3 regions of the Amycolatopsis sp. NPDC004079 genome follow, and region 2 is predicted to be linked to each of the others. Evidence: riboswitches for the same ligand, from Rfam matches in the RefSeq annotation. Region 2 holds a riboswitch; each other region holds the start of a gene.

Region 1 (10,518 bases), on a different contig from region 2:
ATCACCCGAACCGGCCTCGTGGGCACGCCGATTTCAGTTCCGCCGGTGACCTTCGAGGGCAAGCACCTAGCCAACCGCGTCGACAAAGCCGACGGTATCGGTCCGCTCAACCGATACCGGCTGTCCGCGATCATCTCCGAGTCCGGCGGTGTCACGACCGTGAACTACGCGGACCTGGACTGCACCGCGACCTCGCTGCCCGCAAACCCGGAAACCAACACCAAACGCTGTTTCCCGACCACCTGGGCGCCGCTGCATTATGCCGAACGCACCGACTACTTCCAGAAGTACGTTGTCTCGTCGGTCGTCCAGTCCGATCGGATCAGTTCGAGCACCGAACAGCTCACCAGCTACGAGTACCCGGAAGGCGCTGCCTGGCACTACAGCACGTCCGAATTCACCTCTGATGACAAGAAGACCTGGAACGAGTTCCGCGGCTTCGGGAAGGTCATCGTCCGCAACGGCAGGCCGGACGATCCCTCCGGCCCGCAGAGCTATTCGGAAACCCGCTATTTCCGCGGGATGAATGGGGACAAACTCCCCAACAACGGCACCCGTGTGGTCTCGGTCTCCGACGACGAGAACGGCAGCCATCCTGACGAAGACTGGTTGCAGGGCTACACGCTTGAGACCATCACGAAAAACGGCGCTAACGGGCCTGTTGTCGGCAAGTCCATCAGCGAACCGAGTTGGCAAGGGCCGACCGCGACACGCGATACGTACAAGGCGTACATCGTTCATCCCGGAACGTCTCGAAGCTTAACCGCGCTGGCCGCTGGCGGATGGCGAACCACGAAGACAACTACCGCGTACGACGCCAACGGCTTGCCGACGCAGGTCAGCGACCTCGGGGACGTGAGCGACCCGGCGGACGACAAGTGCACTACCACGACTTATGCGCAGAACACTGCGTTGTGGATGCTGTCGTACCCGTCCCGAGTCGAGAGCACGACTGTCGCTTGTGGAACACCACCGGTCTACCCGCGCGATGCTGGCTCTGATGCCGTCTCGTTCTACGACAATCAACCTGCTGGCGCGGCACCCACCGTCGGTGACGTCACGTCGGTACAGGACCTCGACAGGTACGACAACGGCAAGCCGGTCTACCGGGCAGCCGCGAAGACCGAGCGCGATGTCTACGGCCGTACCACGAAAGTCATCGACGCCGTCGGCCACGAGGCCACGAGCATTTACACGCCGGCGACCGGCGGACCGGTCACGCAGCTGGTGACTGCCAACACGCTCAACCAGAAGACGACGACTGTCTTTGAACCTGCTTGGGGTGCAGCCAAGACCACGACTGATCCGAACGGACGGGTCAAGGAGATCGCCTACGACGCGCTGGGCCGCAATGCCGAGATATGGCTGCCGAACAGGCCGCGTCCGGACAACCCGCAGGGCAACACCCGCTTTGCCTATGACATTCGAAATGACGGGCCGAGTGCCGTTTCAACGACGAGCGTGAACGCCAACGGCCGGTTCGTCACCGCGACCACGATCTACGACAGCTTCTACCGTCCTCGGCAAGTGCAATCGCCCGCACCCGGCGGCGGGCGACTGCTGGTCGACACGCGCTACGACTCGCAGAACCGCGCGTACAAGACGACCCAGCCGTTTTACAACGACCAGAACGTCGACACGAAGCTCTGGGTCGCGAGCGACACCGAGATCCCGGGCTTCACTGTCACGCAGTTCGACGGCGCGGGCCGGTCGATCGCTGCGGTCTACCAGGCAGGCGGTGCCGAAAAGTGGCGCACCACGACCACTTACGGCGGGGATTGGACCAGCGTGACCCCACCGGCGGGCGGGGTGCCCACCACGACCGTCACGGACGCCCGCGGACGCACGCGTGCGCTGCGGCAGTACCACGGCGCGCAACCGACCGGTGATTACGACGAGACCACCTACGGATACACGGCTGCGAACCAGCTCGCGTCGGTGACGGACTCGAGCGGCAACCACTGGACCTACAGCTACGACCTTCATGGCCAGCTGAAGCAAGCCAACGATCCCGACCGCGGCACGACGACCTATGCCTACAACGAGCTCGGCCAGCAGGTCAGCACGACAGACGCCCGCAACGTCACTCTCGCGTACAGCTACGACGCCCTCGGCCGGAAGACCGGCACCTATCAGGGCAGCACCACCGGCACCAAAATGGCCGAATGGGTTTATGACACAGCGTTCAAGGGCGTCGGGCAGCTTGCCAGCTCGACCCGGTGGGTCAACGGCAACGCTTACGCCGAAAAGGTCAACGCCTACTCACCGCTGTATCAGCCGACCATCCAGACCGTCACCATTCCCGCGGTCGAAGGCCCCAAACTCGCCGGCTCGTACACAACCTACCTGTCCTACAACCCGGACGGCAGCGTCGGCGGCTCCAGCTTTCCGGCAGCGGGCGACCTGGCCGTCGAGAGCATGCTCTATGCCTACGACGACCTCGGCCATCCGATCACCACGAACGGCGACGCGGATTACGTCACCGCGTCGGACTACAGCCGCTACGGCGAGATCCAGCGTCTGCAACTCGGCCAAGGCGACCACCGGGTCTGGCAGTCGTACTACTACGACGATCACACCCGGCGATTGGACCGGACCATCGTCGACGCCGAGGTTCCGCACCCGATGCAGGCGGACACTCACTATGCCTACAACCCGGCCGGAAACATCACTTCTATCTCCAACACGCCACAAGACCAGCCAGCGGACACCCAGTGCTTCCGCTACGACTACCTGCGGCGGCTCACCGACGCCTGGACACCGCCAGCTGCGGCATGCGACAGCGCTCCGTCGACCGCCTCTCTTACCGGTCCGGCTCCTTACTGGCAGTCGTTCACCTACGACAAGTCCGGAAACCGGCTGACCGACACACAGCACACAAGCGCGGGGGAGGTCACCCGCAAATACAGCTATGCAGATCCCGGGGTGGCGAAACCACACCAGCTGAACTCGACCAGCGTCCCCGGCAAGCCGGACAGCCAGTACACCTACGACCAGATCGGCAACACCAAGACCCGGCCGGGCATCGCTGCCCAGCAGAACCTCGATTGGACATTGGAGGGCCAGCTCGATTCGGTCGTGGAAGGCTCGGCGAAAACCAGCTTCGTCTACGACGCCGGAGGCAGCCGACTGCTCCGGCACGACCCCTCTGGCACCACGCTGTACCTGGGCGGCCAGGAAATCCATGCTGACTCGACAGGTCAAAGTGTCAGCACGACGCGGTATTACAGCCACGGCAGCGGGATCGTCGCGGTCCGTACGAGCGGCAAGCTGACGTGGCTGGCCGGAGACCACCAGGGCACGAGCCAGATCGCCGTCGACTCGACGGACCTGAGTGTGACTCAGCGGAGGCAGGACCCGTTCGGGACCCCGCGCGGACCGGCTACAGACCTGCCCGGCGAACGAGGCTTTGTCGGCGGCACCGAGGACAGGTCGACCGGCCTCACCCAACTGGGCGCTCGCGCATACGACTCAGCGGCAGGTCGTTTTCTGTCGCTGGACCCGGTGTTCAACCCCGCGAGTCCCCAACAGATCAACGGATACTCGTACGCCAACAACAGCCCGGTTTCCTCGAGCGATCCCTCGGGCCTCGAGCCGATGGTGCTGCCGCCTGGCTGTGGTGACAGTCTCGCCTGCCGGGAGAAGGGCTACGGGTCGTCTCCCCGTTCAGCATGGGATGCCGATACGGAGCGAGTGGAGCAAGCGGCGGATCAAAAGCAGCGGGCAGGCTGGGTGAAAAGGCACTCTCCACGAACGTCCAACCGAGCCGATGTGTATGACCTATTTCAGCAAGCGCGACATATGCCCAGCTCGATTGGATGGTGGGATAATTCTTTCGAGGCTGTTGGCGAGAATCAGATGGCGAGCATCTGCTTCGGGCGCACGGGCTGCTGGAAGGCTCTCCAGTACTTGATCGAGCATAAAAACGATGTCGAAGGCGCTAAGGTCATCGCAGCGACTTATTGCTTGGATAACTACCGGCAATGCGAGCGTGAATCTGGAATTAGTCTTCTTGGTGACCTTGGCATGTCGGTCGCAGGCGGATTGGGGGCGGGTGGTGCTCGGTCCGTATCTGCCTCAGGCGCGAGAAATATTGCGAAAGAAGCGGCTGAAGCACTTCGAATATTTGGCTTGAGGAATGGCTCAGTCGGCAAAGACGCTAACGTTGCTGCGGCTGAGGTGCTTATTGAGGGCGAGTCCCCGCAGCTGCTTCAGTCGGTGAGCGGACGTGCGCCCCGAGATGGTACTGTGCCGAAGCCTGGCGATGTCAACAATCCAATAAGGTATAAAGCTACTGCGACTGGGAAAAATAATCGTAAAACTGACACCGAGATAAAGCTGCTCACTTACATTGCCAACAATCTAGGGGAGCCATCCCCGTATGTCCGTGGTACTATCAATATACATACCGAGAAAGCGATGTGTATATCGTGTCAATCAGTAGTCCGGCAGTTTGAAAGCGAATTCCCGGGAGTTAGAGTGAATGTTACGGAAGGCGGATGGGGTGGCTGAAATGTCTCCGGCGCACTCTGCGGTAGAGATGGGAAATGTCCTCGCCCTTTGTAGCCTGCTTGATGAGGGTGTCGACGTGAATGAAGAGTGGAACGGATTCACGTTGCTCCATCATGCTGTTGACCGGGAAGGCGACGATCATGCTCAATCAGGTGGGCCGCTTCACGTTGACTCGACCGCGCTTCTTTTGGCAAGGGGGGCTGATCTGTCCTGTCGAACAAAAGACTTCGAGCAATTAACTGCCGAGGATATTGCTCGAAGTAATGGCCACTGGCTTGCTATCGAGTTATTTTCTGCTTGGAAGTTATTTCGACGAATTGACTAGTGGTTAATGGGGAATTTTCCATCCCTCGTGTCGAAGTGGTAATTCTTCACTTGCCTGAAATTATGTGGGTCGATCAGCTTGGAGTTTTAGGTCGGCGATCCTGCCGACGGTGGCGGCGTTAGTATGAGCTGGCATCGCAGGGTCTGCTTGAAGCTGCCGGTTCTCTGCCAATTTCAGGATCTTGAATCGTTCTAATTATCCTGTTGGCGTGAGAGTTGTTGTCGGCGGTCCGGTGCTTAATCATTTGGATGTTATTTCCATGCGGCATCTCGGTGTCACTTCTACGGAGGTGCCGCATGATTTTTATTCCGCTAGTTGAAAGCGGAGTGCCGTACCGGATGTCGTTGAACTGTGGTCTGGCGGAGTTGGTGCCACGTATGGCTCGCACCGACACGGCGATGAGGGTCAAGTTCTTTGCAGGTGGCGGCGATGAAGGGATTCGTGCCATTTGCTGCTTCCTTTGCCGAGGACGTGGCCGACGCGTCGGGGCAAGCCGAGGGACGCGGGGCGTTCGCTTGCGACCGTGCGACTGGGTCGGCGAGTCAGGTGCGGAAGCAGCCCCGGCGTCGCAATAGCAGCGGATCGTGCGGGGGTCTCCTGCTCGAGTGACATAGCCCACTCGTTGATCAAGGCCTGCCAGGCCGGCGGAGCGGGCTTCAGGGCTCGGGTGCGCATGTGAAAATCCTCAAATAGGAGTGTCACTGAGCACTGTGCTAGCTCCCGGGCCGCGTCGGACGGCACGAAAAAGGGGCTGAACCCGCAGGTCCAGCCCCTCCAAAGCCGAGTCGGGATGACAGGATTTGAACCTGCTACCCTCCGCTCCCAAAGCGGGAACGGCTAAGCGCAGTGCTACACCAGTTTAGCCGCTGGTCGGCGACGAGTGAAAATCCTCAAATAAGAGGGTCGCAGAATAATCTTGTGCTTTGTTGGCATCGGCCGGTTGTCGGTACGGCAGTTTGACTGGCCTGAATGGGGTAGGACACCCCGAAGCATTCGGGTAGAAGCTGGATGCGGCCCCCCTGTCGTCGTGGATTTCTTTCGGCAATTAATGCGAGCTTGAGCGAGCCGGGCAGGCGTGCGCTCGACCTGGGCGGGGGAGTAGCGCCGCTCACTCGGGCTTTCGTGGTCAACCAGGCGACCGCCGAGCGCAGAATCTCTGCTGGCTAACTGGAGCGCGCTCCGCGTGCGAGACCGGATGGATCCGATGTTGCCGCGGCAAGGGCGATGAGGCGGCCGACGACGTCAAGGCATCGATTCGGCCAACTTCAGACTGTGACCGTTTGATCGCTTCAGGTGAGGTACCTGGTAAGCGGTGTGGAACTCGCGGCTCTGGTGCTAGCGTTTGGTTGCTGTACAACCGAATAACGTGATCGTCAGGGGAAGCCGGGCAAGAGCCGGCGCTGACTCGCAACCGTAGGCTCGCCTCGTGGCGGGCAAGTCGGAATGCCTGACGGTCACGAGTGGCTCCACCGTCGAAGACTGCGGAACGGGGCCCGGCCGCGCGTGCGCTTGACTGGGGTGTCGCGGTGACGGGTCGCGTTCAAGACCACTCACCGCAAAGGACATCACTATGTTCTCCCTGGCCAAGACTGCCGCGATCAGTGTGCTCGCGGTTCCCCTTTTCGTTTCCTCTCCCGCTGCCGCAGCACCGGCGTCGTACACGAACGGCCCGTGCCAGGGCAGTTCCGGCGTGACGGTCGTGGTGGACGCCACGCATTTCGCCGGCGCCTCGGTGACCAGACGTTGTGTCGCCGGTGATCCGGAGACGGCGTTCGAGGCGCTCAGCGAGGCCGGGTTCGCTCCGGTGCACGGGACCGGGCAGGGGCAGCAGGGTCCGTACCAGTACTTGTGCCGGATCGACGCTCGTCCGTCCAGTTCCGCCGATCCGTGCACCGGGTTCGTGCCGAACGCTCCGTACTGGGCGTACTGGGTGCCGGACAAGCAGAACGCCAACTGGACCTATGCCGACGAGGGCGTCGACGTCTCGGACCCGGCGCCGGGCACGGTGCTCGGGTTCTCCTTCGGCGCGGGCACGGCGACGGACCCGAACCAGATGAGCCTGACCCTCGCGCAGGCGAAAGACCCGAACTGGACCGGTTCGTGAGCTGGGGTGCCGGTGCCGTGGCCAGCGCGTTGGTGCTGGCCGCGGCGGTTCCGGCACCCGCGCCGGACGTCTCCGAGCCCGCGGTGGCCGCCGCGGAGTTCCTGGCCCACGAGTTCAGCCGGCTCGGCGACGGCTATCCGGACCCGGTCAGTCCCGGCAACACCGACGCGGGGTTGATGGCCGACGCGCTGCTCGCCATGCACCGCGCGGGAGTCGAACCGGCAGCGCAGGCGAAGGCGACCGCGAAACTGCGGGCGCACTTCTTCAGCGCCACGATCGTCTCGGCGGGCCTCACGGGCAAGGACCTGATCGTGGCTGTCGAGCAAGGAGTGAATCCGCGCCAATGGGGGAAGGACAGCAAGGGCGACACCATCGACCTCATCGCACGGCTCGGTGCGGCGCAGGGTTCCGCGGGCGCTTTCGAGGACACCGCGGTCGGCGGAGCGCGCACCCCGGCGAACGTGTTCGGGCAGGCTTTGGCGCTGATCGGCTTGCACAAGGCCGGGATCGGCAACCCTGCCGGGAAGGCTGTGCTGCTGCGCCAGCAATGTCCGGGCGGCGGGTTCCGGCTGAACGTGCCCGCGGGCGGCGAGACCGCGCAGTGCGCGTCGGATACCGATGCCAGCGCCGACACCACGGCGATGGGGGTGTGGGCACTCGTCGAGATCGGCGGCCATCGGCAGCAGGTCGCGCGGGGGCTGGGCTGGCTGCGCGCTCATCAGGATCCCGCGACGGGAGCGTTCAGCGCGGATCCGAAAACCCCGGCGCAGGTGAACACCAACTCGTCCGGGCTGGCCGCGATGGCGCTGGCCCTCGGCGGCGACGGCGCGGCGGCCTCCCGGGCGACCGGGTGGCTGGCCGCCATGCAGGTGCCCGCGAGCGTGCCGGTTCCGGCGATGGCCGGTGCGATCGCGAAGAGCCAGACGGACCTGGACGCGATCGCCCTCGACGCGAAGGCGTTCTGGCTCAAGCGCAGCGGTGCCGACAACGTGGGCAAGCAGGACGGCGTGCGCCGGGCCACCGCACAGGCATTGCTGGGCCTGTCCGCCGCGGTTCCCGGTCCGGTTCCGCCTCGGCCGCCGGACAATCCGCCGCCCGGCACCGTGCTGCCTGGCACCGTGCCGCCTGGCAGTCCGGGGCGTGGCGCCCCGGGCCCGGGGTTGCCAGGAGGAAGGCACAGCGGCGTGCCGCGGACCGAACCAGCTGGCTCAGCCCCGCCCACCGCCGCCGAGGCTCCAGCGAGCGGTTCGGCTGGCCCGGTGCCGAGCGCGCGGCCGGTGCCGTCGACCACCTCGCCGCCGGATCAGGTCGGGCAGGCGCGGGCGCTGGAACCGCGTCCGGCGTCGTTCTGGGCCGGCCCGAACGGAATCGCGGCAGCGGTACTGGCCGGTTTGCTGTTCGCCGCGGGCACGTTCTGGTTGCTGGTGCGCCGCAGGGGATCCCGGTCGTGAGGCGGCTGATTGCCGCGCTGGCGGCCGGATTGATGGCGATGGGCGGCAACGCGGCGCCCGCTGCGGTGGCGGCACCGGCGTGCACGGCGACGTCCGGTGTGCTCGTGGTGGTGGACTTCGGGTCCCTCGGCGGCGGAGTGGTGCAGCGTTGCCTTGGCACGCCGCCCGAATCCGGGTACGACGCGTTGCGCGCGGCAGGATTCCGCACCGCCGGGACCGTGCACGACGGCCCGGCTTTTGTGTGCCGCATCGACGATCGGCCCTCGCCGTCGGTGGAGCCGTGCACGGACACGCCTCCCACGACGGCGTACTGGTCGTACTGGGACGGCAATGCCGGAACGAACCGCTGGGAGTACAGCAACGAGGGCGCGATGAGTGCCACTCCGCGGGCAGGCCAGGTCGAGGGCTGGTCCTTCGGGGACGGGAAGCCGCCCAGTCCGGCGGTGGCCGCGCTGATCGCCCCGGCGGGTCCGGCGCAGCAGCAAGGCGGCGTCGGGGGCCCGAACCCCACCGCGGCAGGAGACAGTGCACCGTCGCCGCGGGCTCCGGGAGGAACGCAACTGCCGCCGAAGAGTTCGGGTGCCGCCGCGCCGGGTGAGCCGCCGCCGTCGGCACCGGCGAACGCACCGGTTTCGACGGGTTCATCTCGGCCGTCGGCGGCGAGCAGCGCGCCGGAACCGGCGGCGGCCGCGTCCGAGACCGCTGGCACAAGCGGATTCCCGATTCTGCCAGTCGTGGCGTTCGGGGCGATCTGGCTGCTGGGAGTCCTCGCCGCGGTCCTGGTCCGGCGCCGCCGCAGGCGAGAAGCGGAGTGATCGGCGCCGCCTCGCTGCCGCGGATGCTGCATCCCGCGGCGTGGTGGATCTGGGCGCTGGGCATGGCGACGGCGGCCAGCAGGACCACGAATCCGTTGCTGCTCGGGTTGATTCTCGCGGTGGCCGGGGTCGTGGTGGCCGCCCGGCGCGGGGAGGCCCCGTGGGCCAGGGGGTTCCGCGCGTACCTGGTCCTGGCGCTGGTGGTGATCGGGTTCCGGGTGCTGTTCCGGATCCTGCTCGGTTCCGCCTTCACCGGGGGAGGGCATCTGCTGTTCACGCTGCCGCGGATTCCGCTGCCGCACTGGATGGCCGGGGTGCGCCTCGGCGGGCCGGTCGAACTGGAAGGCATCCTCAGCGCCGCCTGCGACGGGTTGCGGCTGGCTACCTTGCTGGTGTGCGTCGGCGCGGCGAACACGCTGGCCAACCCCAAGCGGGTGCTGCGCATGCTGCCCGGTGCCCTGTACGAAATCGGCACCACCGTGGTGATCGCGCTGACCGTGGCGCCGCAGCTGATCGAGAGCGGACAGCGGATCATGCGCGCCCGCGCGCTGCGCGGAGCCACTGGAAAACTGTTCCGGTCAGTGGCGTTGCCGGTGCTGGCCGACGCGCTGGACCGGGCGATCGCGCTGGCCGCGGCGATGGACTCCCGCGGCTACGGCCAACGCTGGGAGAGGTCCGCGGCGGCTCGCCGCACCGCCGCGGCGCTGATGCTGGCCGGTCTGCTCGGGTTGTGCGTGGGCAGCTACGGGTTGCTGGCCGCCGAACAGCACAGTTACGGGCCGGTGATGCTGGCTGCGGGTGCGGTGGTGTGCGGTGTGGGGCTCTATCTCGGCGGCAGGCGCGTTCAGCGGACCCGCTACCGGCCGGATCCCTGGACAGTGCCGGAGTGGGCCGTCACGGCGTCCGGCGTTGCCGCGGCCGCGCTGGTCGCGTCGGCCGATCCGGTCGTGCTGAACCCGCCGCTGCTGGCGCCGGGGATGGATCTGGTGGCATTGGCCGGGATCCTCGCCGGATTGCTGCCCGCGCTCGCTGCCCCACCTCCACCCGAGCTGACCGCGCGGTACCGGCCGGGAGTACTGCGGTGATCGACTTCTCCGAGGTGACCATCTCCTATCGGGACACGCCCGTGCTGCGCGAGGTCTCCTTGCACATCGACGAAGGAGAGCTGGCGCTCGTGGTGGGCCGCACCGGTTCCGGCAAATCGACGCTGCTGGGCGCGGTGAACGGGCTGGTGCCGCACTTCACCGGCGGACGGCTGGCCGGGAGGGTCACCGTGGCCGGGCGGGACACCCGCACGCACCGGCCGCGTGA
Region 2 (10,518 bases):
CGATCACCGACGCGTCCGTGACCCGCCCGGTCACCACCACGTCCGCACCGGCCTTGAGGCATTCCGCGATCCCCCAAGCGCCGAGATAAGCGTTGGCAGTCAACGGATTCTCGAAGCCGAACTCATCCGCACGCGCGATCAGGTCGTCGCCCTCGACGTGCGCGACGCGGACGTCGAGACCGAGCTTCGCGGCCAGTTCCCGCAACGCGTCCGCGAGCCCGGCCGGGTTGAGCCCGCCCGCGTTCGCGACGATCCGGACGCCTTTTTCCTTAGCCAGCCCGAGGTTCTCCTCCATCTGCCGGAGGAACGTCTTGGCGTAGCCGCGCGCCGGGTCCTTCATCCGGTCGCGGCCGAGGATCAGCATGGTCAGCTCGGCGAGATAGTCGCCGGTCAGGACGTCGAGCGGGCCGCCGGTCAGCATTTCCCGCACGGCGGAGAAGCGGTCGCCGTAGAACCCGGACGCGTTCCCGACGCGCAACGGCGCGCTCACGCGAACTGCCCCGGCTCGCGCCCCGCTCCGGGCGGCCCGGCGAACGCCTGCGCGATGCCCAGCCACTCCTCGACATCCGCGCCCGTCGCGACCAAGTCAGTGTCCGCCGGATGCCGCCGCTGCGTCGCGACCAGGCAGAAGTCGAGCGCGCTGCCGGTCAGCCGCTGCTCCGCGTCCTCCGGCCCGAACGCCCACGTGCTGCCGTCCGGCGCGGTCAGTTCGACCCGGAATTCCTCGGTCGGCGGCGCGAGCGAGTGAAGTTTGTACGCGAAATCGCGAGTCCGCGTGCCGAACCGGGCGATGTGCCACAGCCGTTCGGTGGGCTCGCGCGTGACGCCGAGCGCGTCGGCGATGTCCTGACCGTGCGCCCAGGTTTCCATCATCCGCGCACTCGCCATGGACGCCGCGCTCATCGGCGGGCCGTACCAAGGAAGCTTCTGCCCCTCCGGCACCGCAGCCAGCGCCTCGGCCAATGCGGCCCGGCCCTCGCGCCACTGCGCCAGCAGCTCGTCCGGGGGCGCCTCAGCCCCCTCTTCGGCACCCGCGTCGACGTAGTTTTCGCCGATGCTCAACAGGTTCTCGACCTCGGACTGCCAGTCCTGCGGCCGGCTCGCGGAGATCAGCGATTTGCCGTCGGTCCACGCCAGGTGCGCGACCTGATGCGCGACGCTCCAGCCGGGCGCCGGCGTCGGCCGCGCCCACCCGTCGGCGGGCAACCCGGCGACCAGGTCGTCGACCGCCTGCGATTCGGCCGCGAGATCCCGGAGGATCCCCGCGAGATCAGCCATTCCTGCGCCTCCCTGCGTTCGCCGCACCACCTCGTGCGGACCCAGCGTGGACCCTGGCCCCGGAAAAATCAAGCGCGCCTGATTGTTTTTGCCCCGGCCGCGTGCCGTGAAGGACTCCATAGGGGAATCAGATTCCCTCAAGGAGTCCTTCACGGACCTCAGTCAGCCGTGCGCGGTGTCGATGACGCAGAACCGGTTGCCTTCCGGATCCGCCAGGACCACGAAGTCCGGATCCGCTGGATAGTGCGGCCAATCCACCCGCCTCGCCCCCAGCCCCACCAACCGCTCGACCTCCGCCGCCTGGTCCGCGGCATCCCCGGCGTACAGGTCCAGGTGCACCCGCGGCACCTCCTGCACCGGCGCCGAACTCCGCTGGAACGCCACCCCCGGCCCCGCGCCGTCAGGAGGCAACAGCACCACGAAATCCGTCGCGTCATCCCGCCGCGCGTACCCCAGCGCGTCGCTCCAGAACGAAACCGCGCGCTCCATGTCCTCGACTCCCAGCACCGCCGTGCCCACCTTCAGCATGATCCGAGCATGCCCAGCCACGACCGCCCCACCGTTATTGACACATTGAAAACAAGGCTCCGGCGCCCTACCTTCCTCCCATGGACTCCTACGCGGAGATCGCCTACGAGGTCGCGGGCAAGGTCGCGACCGTCCTGCTCGACCGGCCCGAGGCCCGCAACGGCTACACGACCCGGATGGCCGACGAACTCGCCCGCGCGCTCGACCGCGCCGACCGGGACGAGGACGTCCGCGCGGTCGTGCTCGGGACCGCCGGCAGGGACTTCTCCGTCGGAGCCGATCTCTCGTCCGGCGGGTTCGACTTCGGCGACCGTCCGCCGGACGACTGGCAGGAACCCGCGGGCCGCGTCTCGAAGCGGATCTTCACCATGAACAAGCCGGTGCTCGCCGCGTTGCGCGGGGCGTCGGTCGGCGCGGGGATCACCATCACGCTGTCCTGCGACTACCGGTTCGCCTCGACCGACTCCAAGTTCGGCTTCGTCTTCACCCGCCGCGGGATCTACCCCGAGGGCGCGTCAGCGTGGTTCCTCCCCCGGCTCGTCGGGATGGGCGCGGCCGTCGACTGGATGGTCAGCGGACGGCTCTTCGGACCCGACGAAGCGCTCCAAGCCGGTCTCGTCCACCAGATCCACGACCCCGAAGACGTGCTGAGCCAGGCCCAGGCGAAGGCGCGGGAAATCGCCGAGACCACCGCACCGGTGGCAGTCGCGGTCACCCGCCAGCTGCTCTACCGGATGGTCTCGGCCCCGTCGCCGTTCGACGTCCACCAGGTGGACTCGAAGCTCATCTCCCAACTGGGCTCGAACCCCGACGCCGTCGAAGGCATCGCCTCGTTCTTCCAGAAACGCCCGCCGCAGTTCCCGTTGCGCGTGGACCGAGATCTGCCGCCGTACCTGCCGTGGACCGGCGAATGACCGAGTACCCGCCCGAACCGTGGCACCTCGCCGCCGACGCCTGCATCTCGATCTGGCGAGTGCCGGTCGACGAGCTGCCCGCGCTGCCCGACGGTGCCGAGCCGCTGCTCCTCGGCAACCAAGCCGCCGTCTTCACCGCCTGGATCGACTACCTCGCCTCTGGTCAGCTGAGCTACCACGAACTCCTCTCCTGCGTCGCCGTCCGCGGCCGCGGGCTCGCCGCGTCGATCACCGACATCTGGGTCGACAGCGAGGTCTCGCGCGCGGGCGGGCGCGAGCTATGGGGCATCCCCAAGGAACTCGCGGCCTTCACCTTCACCGGCGGGCGCACCTTCACCGCCGCGACCTCCGACGACTGGATCGCCACCGCTGCCTTCACCCCGCGCGTCGGGCTCCCGATCGCACTCCCGGTACGCTTCGAGATCGCTCAAACCCGAAACGGCAGCCCGCTGCGTACCCCGGTCGAGTGGCGCGGGAAACCCCGCGCGGCGGCCGCCGACTGGTCGGTCAACCCGGCCGGACCACTGGCCTGCCTGGCCGGGAAACGGCCCGTGGCCAGTGCGGCACTGGGCGCCACGAAGCTCCGCTTCGGATCTTGCCCTCGGTGATCGGATAACCCGCCAGGGTGAGAGTGACACGCCATACCTTGGGGCGCGTGCGAGCCTGAACCCCAAGATGTAGTCTCTGGGAACCGGCAGCCCCCAGCGACGGGGAGACCGCTTGACGAGGGCGGCCGGGCTGTTTCGACGAAACCGCAGCGCATGGCCTTGACCGGCTGTGTGCCGCTCGAACGCGCCCATTTCGAGGAACTGTTGGAGACACGCATGTCAGTGGAAACCGGTCAGCGGCCGCCGTCGGCGGCGGAGGGGGCCCCGAGCGCGGTCCGCGTGATCCGGCGGGACGGAAGCGTCTCGCCCTTCGACGCGGGCAAGATCTCGGTGGCGCTGACCAAGGCCTTCCTCGCGGTCGAGGGCGGCGACGCCGCCGCGTCCTCCCGCGTGCACCACGTGGTCGCGGAGCTGACCGGGCAGGTCGAGGCGGCGCTGCTGCGCCACACCGGCCCGGAGACCGCGCTGCACATCGAGCAGATCCAGGACCAGGTCGAACTCGCCCTGATGCGCGGCGGGCACCACAAGGTCGCCCGCGCCTACGTCCTCTACCGCGACGAGCGTTCGAAGGCCCGCGAGGCCGCCGCGCCGGCGTCGACCGAGGTCGCGCTGAGCGTCAAGAGCGCCGACGGAACGCTCCGCCCGCTCGACTGGGCGCGCGTTTCGCACGTCGTCGGCGAGGCCGTCGCCGGGCTCGAGGACGTGTCCGCCGAGCCGGTGCTGGCCGAGGCCAAGCGCAACCTCTACGACGGCATCACCGCCGACGAGCTCGCGCTCGCGCAGATCATGGCCGCGCGCGTGCTCGTCGAGCAGGAGCCGAACTACTCGTTCGTGTCCGCCCGGCTGCTGCTGGACAAGCTGCGCGGCGAAGCGCTGAGCTACCTCGCGCGGAAGCCGCGTCAGGCCAGCCAGGACGAGATGGCCGGCGAATACCCGGCGTACTTCCGCGCCTACCTGCGCCGCGCGGTCGAGCTGGAACTGGTCGACGGCGAACTGCTGGGCTTCGACCTGGACAAGATCACCGCCGCCATTCACGCCGAGCGCGACCTCGACTTCGGCTTCCTCGGCCTGCAGACGCTGTACGACCGGTACTTCCAGCACCACAACGGCGTGCGGTTCGAGCTGCCGCAGGCGTTCTTCATGCGCGTCGCGATGGGCCTGGCGATCCGCGAGGACGACCGCGAAGCCCGCGCCATCGAGTTCTACGAACTGCTGTCGACGTTCCACTTCATGGCGTCCACCCCGACGCTGTTCAACAGCGGCACCAACCGCGCGCAGCTGTCGTCCTGCTTCCTGACCACTGTGGACGACGACCTGGACTCGATCTTCCAGGCGTACAAGAACAACGCGCTGCTGGCCAAGTACTCGGGCGGCCTCGGCAACGACTGGACCCCGGTCCGCGGCCTCGGCGCGCACATCAAGGGCACCAACGGCCAGTCCCAGGGCGTCGTGCCGTTCCTGAAGATCGCCAACGACACCGCGGTCGCGGTCAACCAGGGCGGCAAGCGCAAGGGCGCGGCCTGCGCGTACCTGGAGACCTGGCACGTCGACATCGAGGAATTCCTCGACCTGCGCAAGAACACCGGCGACGACCGGCGGCGCACGCACGACATGAACACCGCCAACTGGGTCCCGGACGAGTTCCTGCGCCGCGTCGAGGCGAACGCCGAGTGGACGCTGTTCTCGCCGAACGAGACGCCGGACCTGCACGACCTCTACGGCAACGCGTTCGCGCAGCGCTACCGCGAGTACGAGGCGGCCGCCGCGCGCGGCGAGATCAAGGTGTTCCGCAAGGTCCGCGCGGTCGAACTGTGGCGGCGGATGCTGACCATGCTGTTCGAGACCGGCCACCCGTGGATCACCTTCAAGGACCCGTGCAACCTGCGCTCGCCGCAGCAGCACGTCGGCGTCGTGCACTCGTCCAACCTGTGCACCGAGATCACGCTGAACACGAACACCGAAGAGGTCGCGGTCTGCAACCTCGGCTCGGTGAACCTGCTCAAGCACGTCACCCCTGAAGGGCTCGACACCGAGCGGCTCGAGAAGACCGTGCGCACCGCGGTGCGCATGCTCGACAACGTGATCGACATCAACTTCTACACGATCCCGGAGGCGCGGCGTTCCAACCTGCGCCACCGTCCGGTCGGCCTGGGCATCATGGGCTTCCAGGACGCGCTGTTCGAGCTGGGCGTGCCGTTCGCGTCCGCCGACGCGGTGAAGTTCGCCGACACTTCGATGGAGCACCTCTCCTACTACGCGATCTCGGCCTCGACCGATCTCGCGCAGGAGCGCGGCCAGTACCAGACGTTCGAGGGTTCCTTGTGGAGCAAGGGAATCCTGCCGATCGACTCGATGCAGCTGCTCATCGACGCCCGCCAGGGCGACGGCCTCGACGTCGACACCTCGACGACGCTGGACTGGGCCCCGCTGCGCGAGCGCGTCAAGACCGTCGGCATGCGCAACTCCAACGTGATGGCGATCGCGCCGACCGCGACGATCTCCAACATCTCGGGCGTCGGCCAGTCGATCGAGCCGCTGTTCCAGAACCTGTACGTCAAGTCGAACATGTCCGGCGACTTCACCGTCGTCAACCCGCACCTGGTCAAGAGCCTCAAGGCGCGCGGCCTGTGGGACGAGGTCATGGTCAGCGACCTGAAGTACTTCGACGGCAGCCTCGGCCAGATCGACCGCGTTCCGGACGACCTCAAAGCGCTGTACGCGACGGCCTTCGAGATCGAGTCGAAGTGGATCGTGGACGCCGGTTCGGTGCGGCAGAAGTGGATCGACCAGGCGCAGTCGCTGAACCTGTACATCGCGGCGCCGAGCGGGCGCAAGCTCGACGAGCTGTACCGCTACGCCTGGCACAAGGGCCTCAAGACCACGTACTACCTGCGGGCGCAGTCCGCGACGCACGTGGAGAAGAGCACCCTGCGCGGCACCGACGGCAAGCTGAACGCCGTCTCCGCCACTCCGGCCCCGGCCGCTCCGGCTGCCGCCGCCCCCGCCGCGGCTCCCGCTGCCACGCCGTCGCCGTCGCCGTCCGCCGCGGTTCCGGCCGTCTCCCCCGCACCGTCGCCTGCCGCGGCTGTTCCCGCGGAGCCGAAGGAGATGCCGAAGACCGACGTCGACTTCGTCGCCACCGAGGGCGCTGCCTGCCGGATCGACGACCCCGACTGCGAAGCCTGCCAGTAAGGAATCCCTGAACCATGACGAACGTGGAAACGACGGACGCGACCGGCCTCGGCGAGATCGAGGTCGGCGCGGCCCGGATCAACGTCGACGACAAGCGCATGATCAACGCGCGGGCCGACGTCAACCAGCTGCTGCCGATGAAGTACCGGTGGGCGTGGGACAAGTACCTCGCGGCGTGCAACAACCACTGGATGCCGACCGAGGTCGCGATGCAGGCCGACATCGCGCTGTGGAAGTCGCCGGACGGCCTCACCGAGGACGAGCGGCAGATGCTCAAGCGCAACCTCGGCTTCTTCGCGACGGCGGAGTCGTTGGTGGCCAACAACATCGTGCTCGCGGTGTACCGGCAGATCACCAACCCGGAGTGCCGCCAGTACCTGCTGCGCCAGGCCTTCGAGGAGGCCGTGCACACGCACACCTTCCAGTACATCTGCGAAAGCCTCGGCCTGGTCGAGGGCGAGCTGTTCAACATGTACCGCGAGGTCCCGTCCATTTCGGACAAGGACGCGTGGGCGCTGAAGTACACGCAGAACCTGGAAAACCCGGACTTCGAAACCGGCACGCCGGAAGCCGACCAGGCGTTCCTGCGCGACCTCGTGGCGTTCTACGTGATCTTCGAGGGCATGTGGTTCTACACCGGTTTCGCGCAGATCCTGTCGCTGGGCCGCCGGAACAAGATGGTCGGCATCGCCGAGCAGTACCAGTACATCCTGCGCGACGAGTCGATCCACCTGAACTTCGGCATCGACTGCATCAACCAGATCAAGATCGAGAACCCGCACCTGTGGACCGAGGAGTTCCAGGCCGAGATCCGCGGGATGCTGCAGGACGCGTGCGAACTGGAGGTCAAGTACGCCCGCGACACCATGCCGCGCGGCATGCTCGGCCTGTCGGCTGACCTGTGCGAGCAGTACATGCACTTCATCACCGACCGCCGCGCCCAGCAGATCGGCCTGACCCCGATCTACGGCGAGAACGAAAACCCGTTCCCCTGGATGTCGGAGGCGATGGACTTGAAGAAGGAGAAGAACTTCTTCGAGACCCGCGTCATCGAGTACCAGTCCGGCGGAGCGCTCGACTGGGACTGATCCCGAACCGCTGAAACTCGGCCACGCTCTGGTTCGCCAGGGCGTGGCCGAGCCGCGTTCTGGCAAGCCGCGCTCAGAGCACCGTGACGATCCCGCACTTCGGGACGCCCGCCCGGATTGTGCCGCGCACCGGCCGCAACCGCTAAGCTCGGTCCCGCCACTGGTTCGCCTGTGCGGGGCCGAGCTTTTTCGCGCGGCCCCGCACCGGCGAGGCAACAGGGAACCCGGTGCGATTCCGGGACTGCCCCGCAGCGGTAAGTGGGAACGAAAGCTGTCACCGCGAACGCGGTAAAGCACTGGGCACCAGCCCGGGAAGCGACAGCCAGTAGGCACGAGCGCCACGCCCACGAGTCCGAATACCTGCCAATGGCACGCACGCCGACGGCGTGCGTGAGTCCGGGCCTCGCGGGAAAGGGCACCGACCGAAGCACAGCGTTTGCGCGTGCCCGGACTCTTCCGGCGAGCACGTGAGGATGCATGCTGTGAACACGATCGGCACCACAGTTCTCGGTTACCCGCGCATCGGCCCAGCCAGGGAGCTGAAGCGAGCCCTCGAGGCCTACTGGGCAGGCACCACCACCGAGGAAGAACTCCAGACCACCGCCCGACGACTGCGCGAACAAACCTGGACAACCCTGCGCGACCAAGGCCTGGACTCAATCCCCTCCAGCACCTTCTCCTTCTACGACCAGGTACTGGACACCACCGCCCTCTTCGGCGCGCTGCCGGAACGCTTCACCCGCCTAGGGCTCTCCCCCCTGGACACCTACTTCGCCGCCGCTCGCGGGGTCCCAGACGCCCCCGCGCTGGAAATGACGAAGTGGTTCGACACCAACTACCACTACCTCGTCCCGGAACTGGGCCCGAGCTCCCGGTTCGCCCTCACCGGCACCGCCCCGATCGACGAGGTACGCGAAGCCCGCGCCCTAGGCATCACCCCGCGCCCGGTGCTCGTCGGCCCGGTCACCTTCCTGGTGCTGGCCAAGGCAACCGAGCCCGGATTCAGCCCGCTGGAACTGCTGGACGAACTGCTGCCCGCATACGCCGAACTGCTGAGCGAACTGGCCGACGAAGGCGTCGAGTGGGTCCAGTTGGACGAACCAGCATTCGCCGCAGACAGGACGACCTCGGAGTTCAACGCCCTCACCCGCGCATACCACTGGCTGGCCAAGGAAAAGCATCGCCCCAAGCTGCTGGTAGCCGGGTACTTCGGCGGACTGGGCCGAGCGCTGGGCGTACTGGCCCGCTCCCCCATCGAAGCGTTGGCCGTCGATCTGGTAACCGATGCATCCTTTGTAGACAAAGCAGCAGCAGAAGGAGCGTTGCGAGACAAGGAAGTCCTCGCCGGAATCGTGGACGGCCGAAACATCTGGCGCACCGACCCCGACGTAGCACTGGCCCGCGCCGCACAACTAAAAGCCACCGCGGCACACGTAAGCGTATCGACGTCGTGCTCCCTCCTGCACGTCCCTTACGACGTGGGAGCAGAGACAGATTTCAACCCACGCGTGAAGAACTGGCTAGCCTTCGCACAACAGAAGGTGGATGAGGTCGTCCTGCTCGGCCGAGTGTTGAACGGCGAGAACGTCGACCTCAACCCGGCGCGGGCCGCCGTCGCCGACCGAGCCAGTGCTGAGGAGCTCAACGACGCCGACGTCCGGGCGCGCGTCGCAGCACTCCAACCGGAAGACACCGTCCGCATCCCGTACCTAGAACGCGCTGCAGCACAACAAGAATCCCTGAACCTCCCCCCGCTCCCCACCACCACCATCGGCTCTTTCCCGCAAACCAGCGAGGTCCGCCGAGCCCGGGCCGCCCACCGCACAGGCAAACTCGACGACAACGCCTACCGCACCGCGATGCGTACCGAAATCGACCGCGCAGTGCGTTTGCAGGAAGACCTAGGCCTGGACGTCCTCGTCCACGGCGAACCGGAACGCAACGACATGGTCCAGTACTTCGCCGAACAACTCACCGGATTCGCCACGACCGACTTCGGCTGGGTCCAGTCGTACGGATCCCGATGCGTCCGCCCGCCGATCCTGTTCGGCGACGTTTCCCGCCCGAACCCCATGACCGTCGAATGGACCCAGTACGCGCAAAGCCGCACCGACCGTCCGGTGAAAGGCATGCTGACCGGCCCAGTGACAATCCTGGCCTGGTCATTCGTCCGCGACGACCAACCACTGACCGACACCGCACGCCAAGTCGCGCTGGCAGTCCGGGACGAGGTCGCCGACCTGGAAGCCGCCGGAATCCGCGTCGTGCAAGTCGACGAACCAGCATTGCGCGAACTGCTCCCGCTACACGCGGCGGACCGCGAGGCGTACTTCGACTGGGCCGTGCCCGCGTTCCGCCTGGCCACCTCAGGCGCGGCGGCAACCACCCAGATCCACACCCACATGTGCTACTCGGAATTCGGCGACGTACTACCCGCGATCGACGCCCTCGACGCCGACGTCACCAGCATCGAAGCCGCTCGCTCAAAGATGGAAGTCCTCGCCGACCTGAACGACGCAGGCTTCGCCCGCGGCGTCGGCCCCGGCGTATACGACATCCACTCACCACGCGTGCCGGACCAGAACGAACTGACCAGCCTGGTGCGCACAGCACTCAGCGCAGTTCCGACGGAACGCCTGTGGATCAACCCGGACTGCGGCCTCAAGACCCGCGGCTACGCCGAGGTCGAGCCAGCACTGCGACACCTGGTCGACGCAGCCCGGGAACTGCGCGCCGAACCTCGCTGACCCCGCCGGTGCCGGGCGGCGAAAGACCAGCCGCCCGGCACCGCCCCGAGGATCACCCGAACGGCAGCCCCGCAAGGTATTGTCATGTTGTCAATAACAGGGGACCGTGGACGCGACCGATACCCTTGCCGGGAGGTGGTCGTCATGGCGGACGTGACCGGAA
Region 3 (10,518 bases), on a different contig from region 2:
TCCCGGTAGCAGTCCAGCACGTGCTGTCCGCTGGGGAGCATGGTGATCACGACTGCTGCGTCCGCGACTGCCGCGATCGCGGCAGTCGCCACGGACACGCCGTTTCCGGCCGCGGCGGCACGGGCGTCGGGGACCGGGTCGTAGCCGGTCACCTTCTCCCCGGCCTTGACCAGGTTGGCGGCCATGGGCCCGCCCATGTTCCCGAGCCCCAGGAAAGCGATGCTCATCGGGCCACTCCCGTCCACTCTTCGTCGCCCAGCGCTGCGAAATAGCTGCCGACCAGGTCGGCGTCGACCTCGGCCAGGGTCGCCGGGTGCCAGCGGGGCGACCGGTCCTTGTCGATGACCTGCGCACGGATGCCCTCGGTGAACTCGGCGGAGCCGAACGCCCGGTGCGAGATCCGGTATTCCTGCGCCAGCACCGATTCCAGGTCCGGCAGGGTCGCCGCAGTACGCAGTGCTCGAAGGGTGACCTTCAGCGCGGCAGGGGACTTGCTTTCGATTTCCTTGGCCGCGGCGACCGCCGCTTCGCCGCCGTCGCGCAGCCGGCCCAGGATCTCTTCGACCGTGTCGGCGGCGTAGCAGTGATCGATCCACGCGGCTTCGGCCGCCAGTGCACTCGGCGGCGGAGTTTCGGCGACCAGCGCCAAAGCCGAGTCGGGGGTGCGGGTGGCCAGGGCGTCGAACAGGTCGGGCAGCCGGTCCGCCGGGACGAAGAAATCGGCCAGTCCGCAGTGGACGGCGTCGGCTCCGGAGAGTTGTGCGGTCGTGAGAGCGGCGTGCGTGCCCAGTTCGCCGGGAGTGCGCGAAAGCAGATAAGTGCCGCCGACGTCGGGGACGAAGCCGATGCCCACCTCAGGCATCGCGATCCGGGACCGGTTGGTGGCCACGCGGTGGCTGCCGTGCGCGGACACCCCGACGCCGCCGCCCATGACCAGTCCGTCCATGATCGCCACATACGGCTTGGGGTAGCGGGCGATCGCGGCGTTCAGCCGGTACTCGTCGGCCCAGAACTCCAGCGTGGCGGTGCCGCCCGCACGAGCGTCCTCGTAGATGGAGCGGATGTCGCCGCCGGCGCACAGCCCGCGTTCGCCGGCGCCTTCGACGAGCACGGCGCGCACGCCCGGGTCGTCGCGCCATCGGTCGAGGTGGGCGGTGATCGCCCGGACCATGTCGTGGGTCAGGGCGTTGAGCGCGCGGGGGCGGTTGAGCGTGATCCGCCCGATCCCGCTGTGGACAAGGAATTCGACGTCGCTCACGCGGCCTCCAGTGATGTGCGGGATACCCGCGCCCAGTCGGCGGCACGAGCAAGCTGTCGCGCTGATGTGCTCATGCCGCCTCCGCCAGCATCCGGCGGGAAATGATGACCCGCATGATTTCGTTGGTCCCTTCGAGGATCTGGTGCACCCGCAGGTCGCGAACGATCTTCTCGATCCCGTACTCGGCCAGGTACCCGTAGCCGCCGTGCAGTTGCAGCGCCTGGTTCGCGATCTCGAATCCGGCGTCGGTGCAGAATCGCTTGGCCATCGCGGAAAGCTGGGTGGCATCGGGGTCGCCTTGGTCGAGCGCGTCCGCGGCGCGCCACAACAGCGTCTGGGCGGCTTCGAGGTCGGTGCGCATGTCGGCCAGGCGGAACCGCAGGGCCTGCGCTTCGGAGAGCTTCGCGCCGAATGCGGAGCGCTCCGACACATGCCGGACGGCTTTGCCCAGCGCCGTTTTCGCGCCGCCGAGCGAGCACGCGGCGATGTTGAGCCGTCCGCCGTCCAAAGCGGACATCGCCACCTTGAACCCGGCTCCCTCGCCGCCCAGCAGCGCGGTCGCGGGCACCGGGGCGTCGTCGAAGACGACCTGTCTCGTCGGCTGGGCGTTCCAGCCCATCTTGACCTCGTTCGGGCCGAACGAAACGCCAGGGGTGTTCCGCTCGACCACGAACGCGGAGATCCCTGCCGCGCCAGGCCCGCCGGTCCGCGCCAGCACGACATAGACGTCGGACGTGCCCGCGCCGGAGATGAATTGCTTGACGCCGCTGAGGAAGTAGTGGTCTCCGTCCCGTCGCGCGCGGGTCGTGAGGGCGGCGGCGTCCGAACCGGCGCCGGGTTCGGTGAGGCAGTAGCTGCCGAGCGAGTCCATAGTGGACATACGCGGCAGGTAGCGGCGGCGCTGGGTGTCGTCGCCGAACCGGTCGATCATCGTCGCGACCATGTTGTGGATGGACGCGTAGGCCGCGATCGACGGGCAGCCGGTGGCGAGCGCTTCGAACACGAGCACGCCGTCGAGCCGGCCGAGGCCGGAGCCGCCGACGTCCTCGGGCAGGTACAGCCCGCCGAGACCGAGTTCGGCCGCCTTCCGCAGCACGTCGACCGGGAAGTGCTTGTCCCGGTCCCATTCCAGCGCGTGCGGCGCGAGATGCTCGGCCGCGAAGTCCGCGGTGGTGTCGCGCAGCGCGAGTTGTTCTCCGGTCAGTCTCATGACCCGCCTCAATCCATCGTCGGGATGACGAACGAGGCTTCTTCCTTGATGCCGGACGGCCACCGCGAGGTAACAGTCTTCGTCTTGGTGTAGAAGCGGACCGAATCCGGGCCGTGCTGGTTGAGATCGCCGAAGCCGGACCGCTTCCAGCCGCCGAAAGTGTGGTACGCGATCGGCACCGGGATCGGGACGTTCACGCCGACCATGCCGGTGTTCACGCGGGCGGTGAAATCGCGGGCGGTGTCGCCGTCACGGGTGAAGATCGCCACGCCGTTGCCGTATTCGTGTTCGCTCGGCAATCGCAGCGCCTCTTCGTAATCGGCCGCGCGGACGACCGACAGCACCGGGCCGAAAATCTCCTCCCGGTAGATCCGCATCTTCGGCGTCACCTTGTCGAACAGGCAGCCGCCGAGGAAGAACCCGTTCTCGTGCCCCGGAACCGTGAGATCGCGGCCGTCCACCACCAGCTCCGCGCCCTCGGCGACACCGACCTCGAGGTAATCCCGCACCCGCCGCACGGCGTCGGCCGTGACCAGGGGACCGAAGTCGGCGGTCTCGTCGTGCGCTGCCCCGACCTTGAGGGTCTTCACGCGCTCGGCGAGCCGTTCGACCAGCGCGTCCGCGGTGGCCTCGCCGACCGGGACGGCGACGGAGATGGCCATGCAGCGCTCTCCCGCAGAGCCGTAGCCCGCGCCGATCAGGGCATCGACGACCTGCCCGAGGTCGGCGTCGGGCATGACGATCAGGTGGTTCTTCGCCCCGCCGAAGCACTGGGCGCGCTTCCCGTGCGAAGCGGCGGTGGTGTAGATGTACTCGGCGATCGACGACGATCCGACGAACCCGACCGCCTCGACCCGGGGATCGGTGAGCAGCGCGTCGACGGCCTCCTTGTCGCCGTTGACGACCTGGAAGACGCCCGGCGGCAGCCCGGCCTCCAGGAACAGTTCGGCCAGCCGCAGCGGTACGGACGGATCGCGCTCGGACGGCTTGAGCACGAACGCGTTGCCACAGGCGATCGCGGGCGCGGCCTTCCACAGCGGAATCATCGCCGGGAAGTTGAACGGCGTGATCCCGGCGACGACGCCGAGCGGCTGCCGCATCGAGTAGACGTCGATCCCGGTGCCCGCGGAGTCGCTGAACTCGCCCTTGAGCAGGTGCGGGATCCCGATCGCGAACTCGACCACCTCCAGCCCGCGCTGGAGGTCGCCGCGGGCGTCGGCGATCGTTTTGCCGTGCTCGGAGGACAGCAGCCGCGCGAGACTGTCCTCTTCGGACCGGACTAGGTCGAGGAACCGCATCAGCACGCGGGCGCGGCGCTGCGGATTCCAGCGCGCCCATTCGAGCTGGGCGGCGGCCGCGATGCCGACTGCGGCGCTCACCTCCTCGGCGGAGGCGAGCGGCACCCTGGCCTGGACGGCGCCGGTACTGGGGTCGAAGACGTCGGCGAACCGGCCCGAGGCGCCGGGCACGGGTTTGCCGCCGACGAAATGCCGGAGTTCGGTGGTCATGGCATGCCTTTCGCGAGAGCGCAGGACGAACTGCCCGGCCGCACACGGCGGCGGCCGGGGTTTCCGGGCAGGCTTGAGCTACCGAAGGCCGGGCGGCGGGTCGGCGTTTTTCGCGCAGGCAGGAAGAATCCGCATGCGTTCAGCTCCATCCTCGTGGACGAACACGAACGTCCGCGGCCGGTATCCTGGCTCCCGGATCCGCGGCGCCCCAGGCCTTCCCGGCTCGCGCCAGTGGCCGTCTTTCGGGTGGAGCGCCGCTCCCCGGTCACAGTGGCGGGACCGCGCCGGATTCGCACCGGCTTCCCTGCACCGCAGACCTGTTGGCATCCTATAGTAGGAATTCCTACTATGTCGACCGGCTGAGGGGATCTCGTCCGGGTGGCGGTGCTCAGCCGAGGGGCGGGTAGGGGAGCAGGCTGCTGGCGTGTTCGTCGACGCGCAGCGGCTTCCCGATCGCGGGGAAGGCGCGCTGCGGGCAGGCGGGCCGTTCGCACACCTTGCAGCCCATGCCGATCGGGGTCACCGCCGCGTCGGCGCCGAGGGCGAGGCCGTCGGAGTAGACGAGCCGCCGGGCGTGGCGCAGTTCGCAGCCGAGCCCGATGGCGAACGTCTTGCCGGGGTCGCCGTGCCCGCCGACGGAGCGGTCGACCGTGCGGGCGAGCCAGAAGTACTTCTTGCCGTCCGGCAGTTCGGCGACCTGGGTGACGATCTTTCCCGGCGAGCCGAACGCCTCGTAGACGATCCACAGCGGACACGAACCGCCGACGCGGGAGAAGTGGAACCCGGTCGCCGACTGGCGTTTCGAGATGTTGCCCGCCCGGTCGACCCGGACGAAGGAGAAGGGCGCCCCGCGGGTGCCGCGCCGTTGCAGGGTCGAGAGCCGGTGGCAGATCGTCTCGAATCCGACGCCGAAGTGATCCGACAGCCGCGTGATGTCGTAGCGGCAGCGCTCAGCCGCCCCGAGGAACACGCGGTACGGGAGCACGAGCGCTCCGGCGAAGTAGTTGGCCAGGCCGATTCTCGCCAGGCGCCGGGCGGTTTCGCCGGTGAAACCGCCGCCGTCCACCAGCCGGTCGATCGTGGTTCCCGCTTCCAGCATGGCGAGTTCCGAGGCGAGACGGAACGCGGCCTGGCCCGGACGCAGCGCGGGGGAGAGGTGCAGCACCCGTGCGGCCGGGTCGAAGCGGTGCTGGTCGGCGCCGATGGGGGCGGCGGCGATGGTGACGCCGTGCCGCTCCCGCAGGCCCGATGCCAGTCCCGAACGCACTTCCCCGGGCACCAGCCGCAGCTCCGCCGCGAGTCGTTCGGCGGGCTCGTCCAGTTCGGCGACGTAGTTGCGGCGGCGGTAGAACCAGTCGCGGATCTCCTCGTGCGGCTGGTTCGCGACCGCGCGGTCCATGCCCTGCTCGGACACCAGCGTCGCGATGTTCTCCACGGCCTCCCGGTATCGGCGGTGCAGCGCGACCAGCGTCCTGGCCACCTCGGGCAGCTTGGCGGTCAGCTCGTCGACCTCGCCCGCGGACGCCGAGCCGGTCACGGTTTCGTCGGCGAACACCTCGCGGACGTCGGCGACGAGCCGGGCGATGTCCTGCGGCGCGAAGAACTCGGCGTCCACGCCGAAGTGCTCGGTCAGCCGCACCAGCACGGGCAGCGTGAGCGGACGCCCGTTGTGCTCGAGCTGGTTCACGTAACTGGGGGAGATCTCCAGCAGCCGGGCGAGGTCGGACTGCGTCATCGACTGCCCCTCGCGCAGCTGCCGCAGCCGCGCGCCAGCGAACATCTTCTCCATTTTCGAACTGTAACAACATTTACAAGGCTGCCGCGAATGTTCACAACACTTCACAGCCCCCAGGTATCGCCTGTCCCGTTCTTCGGTGCCACGCTGATCGCATGGCACCACAAGCTTCACAGGGAGGTCGGACGGACATCGCCCGAGCCGTCGGCGCTGGCCGCGTGCCGCGCCCGTTGCCCGCCGCGCACGGCCGACGTCGGCCGGTCGGCGAGAAGACCGGTTTCTCCGTACCCGAAGGAAAATGATGATCGACCATCCCGTCCGCACCTACCGTTCCGCCGAGCCGCTGCCCCGCGAGGAGCAGCTGGCCTGGAAGCTGGCGTCCGTCGCTGTCGATCCCGTGACAGTCGCTCCCGAGGTGACCGAGATGGTGGTCAACCGGGTGATCGACAACGCCGCGGTCGCCGCCGCCTCGCTGTCCCGGCGGCCGGTGTCCGCGGCCCGCGACCAGGCGCTGGCGCATCCGGCCGGGCCCGGCGCGACCGTGTTCGGCGTGCCCGGCCGGTACGCCCCGGAGTGGGCCGCGTGGGCGAACGGCGTCGCGGTACGGGAGCTGGACTACCACGACACGTTCCTGGCCGCGGACTACTCGCATCCGGGCGACAACATCCCGCCGATTCTCGCCGTCGCGCAGCACACCGGCCGCACCGGAGCCGATGTGGTCCGCGGCATCGCCGCCGGGTACGAGCTGCAGGTCGACCTCGTCCGCGGGATCTGCCTGCACGAACACAAGATCGACCACGTCGCGCACCTCGGCCCGTCGGTGGCGGGCGGCTTGGGCGCGCTGCTGCGGCTGGACACCGAAACCGTGTACCAGGCGATCGGGCAGGCGCTGCACGCCACGACGGCCACGCGGCAGTCGCGCAAGGGCGAGATCTCGTCCTGGAAGGCGTACGCCCCCGCATTCGCCGGGAAAGCCGCGATCGAAGCGGTTGACCGGGCGATGCGCGGCGAAGGCGCGCCGAGCCCGATCTACGAGGGAGAAGACGGGTTCGTCGCCTGGCTGCTGGGCGGCCCGGAAGCGCGCTACACCGTCCCGCTGCCCGCGCCGGGCGAGGCGAAGAGGTCCATTTTGGACACCTACACCAAGGAGCATTCGGCGGAGTACCAGAGCCAGGCGCTGATCGACCTCGCGCGACGGCTCGGCCCGCGGATCGGCGAACTCGGCAAGGTCGAGAAGATCGTGATCCGCACCAGCCATCACACGCATCACGTGATCGGCTCCGGGGCGAACGATCCGCAGAAATACGATCCGAACGCCAGCCGCGAAACCCTCGATCACTCGATCCCGTACATCTTCGCGGTCGCGCTGCAGGACCGGGCCTGGCACCACGAGAAGTCTTACGCCCGGGAACGCGCGACCCGCCCGGACACGGTGGAGCTGTGGCAGAAAGTATCCACTGTGGAGGATCAGGAGTGGACTCGGCGGTACCACGAGCCGGAACCGGCGTTCGGCGGCCGTGTCGAAGTCACTCTTGCCGACGGGACCACGGTCACCGACGAGATCGCCGTCGCCGACGCCCATCCAGCCGGGGCCAGGCCGTTCGCCCGCGAGCAGTACGTGGCGAAGTTCCGCACGCTCGCCGACGGCGTGATCGCCCCGGCCGACCAGGACCGGTTCCTCGACACCGTCAGCCGACTGTCCGAACTGGACGCCGACGAGGTTCGCGAGCTGACCCTGCCGTCGGCGATCGACGCGACCCCGAAGACGAAGGGGATCTTCTGATGCTGCACGCCGCTCCCACTGCCGCGCAGAAGCGGGCCGCGTTCCGAGCCGGGCTGAATTCCGGCAAGCTGCAGCGGTTCCCGGGCGCGTTCAACCCGCTCAGCGCCAAGCTCATCGAGCGCGAAGGGTTCGAGGGCGTCTACGTCTCCGGTGCCGTGCTGTCGGCGGACCTCGGCCTGCCTGATATCGGCCTGACCACGATCACCGAGGTCGCCGGCCGGGCGCAGCAGATCGCCCGGGTCACCGCGCTGCCCGCGCTCGTCGACGCCGACACCGGGTTCGGCGAGCCGATGAACGCCGCCCGCACCGTCCAGCTCCTGGAAGACGCCGGCGTCGCCGGGATGCACCTGGAGGACCAGGTGAACCCGAAGCGCTGCGGCCACCTCGACGGCAAGGACGTCGTCGACCGGGACGTCGCGGTCCGCCGCGTCTCGGCCGCGGCCTCCGCGCGTCGCGACCCGGACTTCGTGATCGCCGCGCGCACCGACGCCGCGGGAGTGCACGGCTTGGACGACGCGATCGAACGAGCCAAGGCCTTCGCCGACGCGGGTGCCGACCTCATCTTCCCCGAAGCGATGACCGGTCCGGAAGACTTCGAGAAGATGCGGGCCGCCGTCGACGTCCCGATTCTCGCCAACATGACCGAGTTCGGGAAAAGCAAGCTGCTCGACGCGCCGACCCTGGAATCGCTCGGGGTGAACCTGGTCATCTACCCGGTCACGCTGCTGCGGATCGCCATGCACGCCGCCGAGACGGCTCTGCGCGAGATCGCCGGCGAAGGCACGCAAGAGGGGCTGCTCGACCGCATGCAGCACCGCCGTGATCTCTACGACCTGCTCGATTACCCCGCCTACAACACGTTCGACCAGAACATTTTCACCTTCTCCGTGTGACGCTCGCCCGACTGCCAGGAGGACGCCGATGTCCGCACCAACCATCCACAAAGGACTCTCCGGGGTCGTCGTCGACACCACCGGCGTGTCGATGGTCAACCCTGACACCAACTCCCTGACCTACCGCGGCTATCCGGTCCAGGACCTCGCCGCGCACTGCGGCTTCGAAGAGGTCGCCTATCTGCTCTGGCACGGCGAACTGCCCACGCCGGCGCAACTGGCCGAGCAGAACCAGGCCGAGCGGGCACAACGCGGCCTGCCGGTCGAGCTGGTCATGACGTTGCTCAGCCTGCCGGAGACGGCGCACCCGATGGACACTCTGCGCACCGCGGTCAGCATTGTCGGCGCGAACGACCCCGCGGAAGACGACAACTCGCCGGAAGCCAATCAGGCCAAGGCATTGCGCCTGTTCGCGGTGCTGCCGTCGGTCGTCGCGCTCACACAACGCCGCCGCCACGGACTGCTTCCGCTGCCGCCCCGCGACGATCTCGGCTACGCGGAGAACTTCCTGTACCTGACCCTCGGCGCGGTACCGGAGCCGGTGATCGTCCGCGCCTTCGAGACATCTCTGATCCTCTACGCAGAGCACAGCTTCAACGCCTCCACCTTCACCTCGCGCGTCGTCACCTCGACGCTGTCGGACCTCTACAGCGCGGTGACGGCCGCTATCGGGGCGCTGAAAGGCCCGCTGCACGGCGGCGCGAACGAGGCGGTGATGGCGACCTTCGAGGAAATCGGCGTCGCGGACAAAGCCGAGGCATGGTTGACGAAAGCCCTCGCCGACAAGCGCAAGATCATGGGATTCGGGCACCGGGTGTACAAGAAAGGCGATTCCCGGGTGCCGACGATGCGCCAGGCGTTGCAGGAGGTGGCCGAGCTGCGCGACGGCCACGAACTGCTCGACCTCTACGAAGCTCTCGCGCAGGCGATGCACGCGGCGAAAGGACTCCACCCGAACCTCGACTACCCGGCGGGCCCGGCGTATCACCTGATGGGGTTCGACACCCCGGTGTTCACGCCGATCTTCGTGGCCGCGCGGATCACCGGCTGGACCGCGCACATCACCGAACAGCTCGCGGCCAACAGCCTGATCCGCCCGTCGAGCACCTACAGCGGCAAGCCGCAGCGGGCGATCACCCGCTGCTGACCCAGCGGAACCGGGGCTGAGGAAGACTCGAATCAGCCGGTGCGATACGGGGCCGCGTAGCCGGACCCTCCGATTGCCGGCACCGAAGGTTCTCCCCGGCTGACTTGTTCGTCAGATGGTCAAGCGGGCGTGCAGGGCGGTCAGTTCGGTATCGGACAGACCGTTGTCGAGAAGGTAGTCCGGCATCGTCAACGACGTGATCGTCGAGGTCAGCGATGCTTCGATGGTGGTGTTGCGGGCCGCGAGAAGTTCGGTCACTCCGGCCAGTTGGTCAGGGATGCCGAGTGCGTCGTACCGCTGCTTCATCCGGTCGTAGGTCAGCAGATAGTCGGCGATGATCTCTTCCGGTGCTGCTCTGGCCAACGTGAGCAACACCAGGGCCAGCAGCCCGGTCCGGTCCTTGCCGCCGGAGCAGTGGAACACGACGCACCCCGGCGCGGCGTTGGCGATCGTCCGCACGGCGGTGACCACCAACTCGGGGTGTTCGGCCAGCATCGCCGGAAAGTACAGCGGCGAGGCCAAGTTGTCGATCTTCTTCCACTGTTCGTAGAACGGTGTGCCGACCGGTTCCAGCGGGGCATGAACAGTCGTGATTCCCGCCGGTCTCGGTGCGTCGTCCGGTTCGTGCTCGTCGGGATCGCGCAGATCGACCACAGTGCGGACCCCGTATGCCCAAGCCGCCGCCCACCCGGCCTCGCTCAAGCGCGTCGGCGCCTCCATCCGGACCACCGCACGCGGCCTGGCCCGCCCCAGCCCGCTGAGATCCCGAACATTGACGCACCCGTCCCAGGAAAGCTCTCTGCCGCCGATCACAGTCACAAGACGCGTGACGCCCGCTCTCGGTTGGCTCCCGGCAAGCCTGCCGTGCTGCCATTTCCCCTGCGCTCAACGGGCGGCGCAGGCGAGTGCGTCGGGCCGAATCGCCCTATCCGGGGCCAACTAGCAAGCACAGGCAAAGAAACCGGCGGAGCACAAAGACCTGAT

The links. A riboswitch is a leader RNA that binds a small molecule or an ion and turns the genes downstream of it on or off. The one in region 2 is predicted to bind cobalamin.
Region 1: another riboswitch for cobalamin. It lies ahead of ABZX37_RS14785 (hypothetical protein); the one in region 2 lies ahead of metE (5-methyltetrahydropteroyltriglutamate--homocysteine S-methyltransferase).
Region 3: another riboswitch for cobalamin. It lies ahead of ABZX37_RS14735 (CoA-acylating methylmalonate-semialdehyde dehydrogenase); the one in region 2 lies ahead of metE (5-methyltetrahydropteroyltriglutamate--homocysteine S-methyltransferase).

Annotation. Positions count from the first base shown of each region.
Region 1 covers NZ_JBEXMH010000011.1:122,609-133,126, reverse strand. The annotation lists gene ABZX37_RS14795 (RHS repeat-associated core domain-containing protein) at 1-4,512, shown strand, start outside; gene ABZX37_RS14790 (ankyrin repeat domain-containing protein) at 4,514-4,837, shown strand; cobalamin riboswitch at 6,160-6,307, shown strand; gene ABZX37_RS14785 (hypothetical protein) at 6,408-6,941, shown strand; gene ABZX37_RS14780 (hypothetical protein) at 6,959-8,392, shown strand; gene ABZX37_RS14775 (hypothetical protein) at 8,389-9,207, shown strand; gene ABZX37_RS14770 (energy-coupling factor transporter transmembrane component T) at 9,204-10,292, shown strand; gene ABZX37_RS14765 (ATP-binding cassette domain-containing protein) at 10,289-10,518, shown strand, end outside.
Region 2 covers NZ_JBEXMH010000008.1:104,686-115,203, reverse strand. The annotation lists gene ABZX37_RS11580 (acyclic terpene utilization AtuA family protein) at 1-490, opposite strand, end outside; gene ABZX37_RS11575 (TIGR03084 family metal-binding protein) at 487-1,278, opposite strand; gene ABZX37_RS11570 (VOC family protein) at 1,441-1,806, opposite strand; gene ABZX37_RS11565 (enoyl-CoA hydratase-related protein) at 1,887-2,720, shown strand; gene ABZX37_RS11560 (acetoacetate decarboxylase family protein) at 2,717-3,328, shown strand; gene ABZX37_RS11555 (ribonucleoside-diphosphate reductase subunit alpha) at 3,545-6,520, shown strand; gene ABZX37_RS11550 (ribonucleotide-diphosphate reductase subunit beta) at 6,535-7,608, shown strand; cobalamin riboswitch at 7,823-7,970, shown strand; gene metE (5-methyltetrahydropteroyltriglutamate--homocysteine S-methyltransferase) at 8,091-10,355, shown strand; gene ABZX37_RS11540 (cytochrome P450) at 10,500-10,518, shown strand, end outside.
Region 3 covers NZ_JBEXMH010000011.1:108,523-119,040, reverse strand. The annotation lists gene mmsB (3-hydroxyisobutyrate dehydrogenase) at 1-227, opposite strand, end outside; gene ABZX37_RS14745 (enoyl-CoA hydratase/isomerase family protein) at 224-1,258, opposite strand; gene ABZX37_RS14740 (acyl-CoA dehydrogenase family protein) at 1,329-2,468, opposite strand; gene ABZX37_RS14735 (CoA-acylating methylmalonate-semialdehyde dehydrogenase) at 2,477-3,976, opposite strand; cobalamin riboswitch at 4,134-4,312, opposite strand; gene ABZX37_RS14730 (short-chain fatty acyl-CoA regulator family protein) at 4,365-5,765, opposite strand; gene ABZX37_RS14725 (MmgE/PrpD family protein) at 6,013-7,494, shown strand; gene prpB (methylisocitrate lyase) at 7,494-8,387, shown strand; gene ABZX37_RS14715 (bifunctional 2-methylcitrate synthase/citrate synthase) at 8,416-9,534, shown strand; gene ABZX37_RS14710 (tyrosine-protein phosphatase) at 9,646-10,347, opposite strand.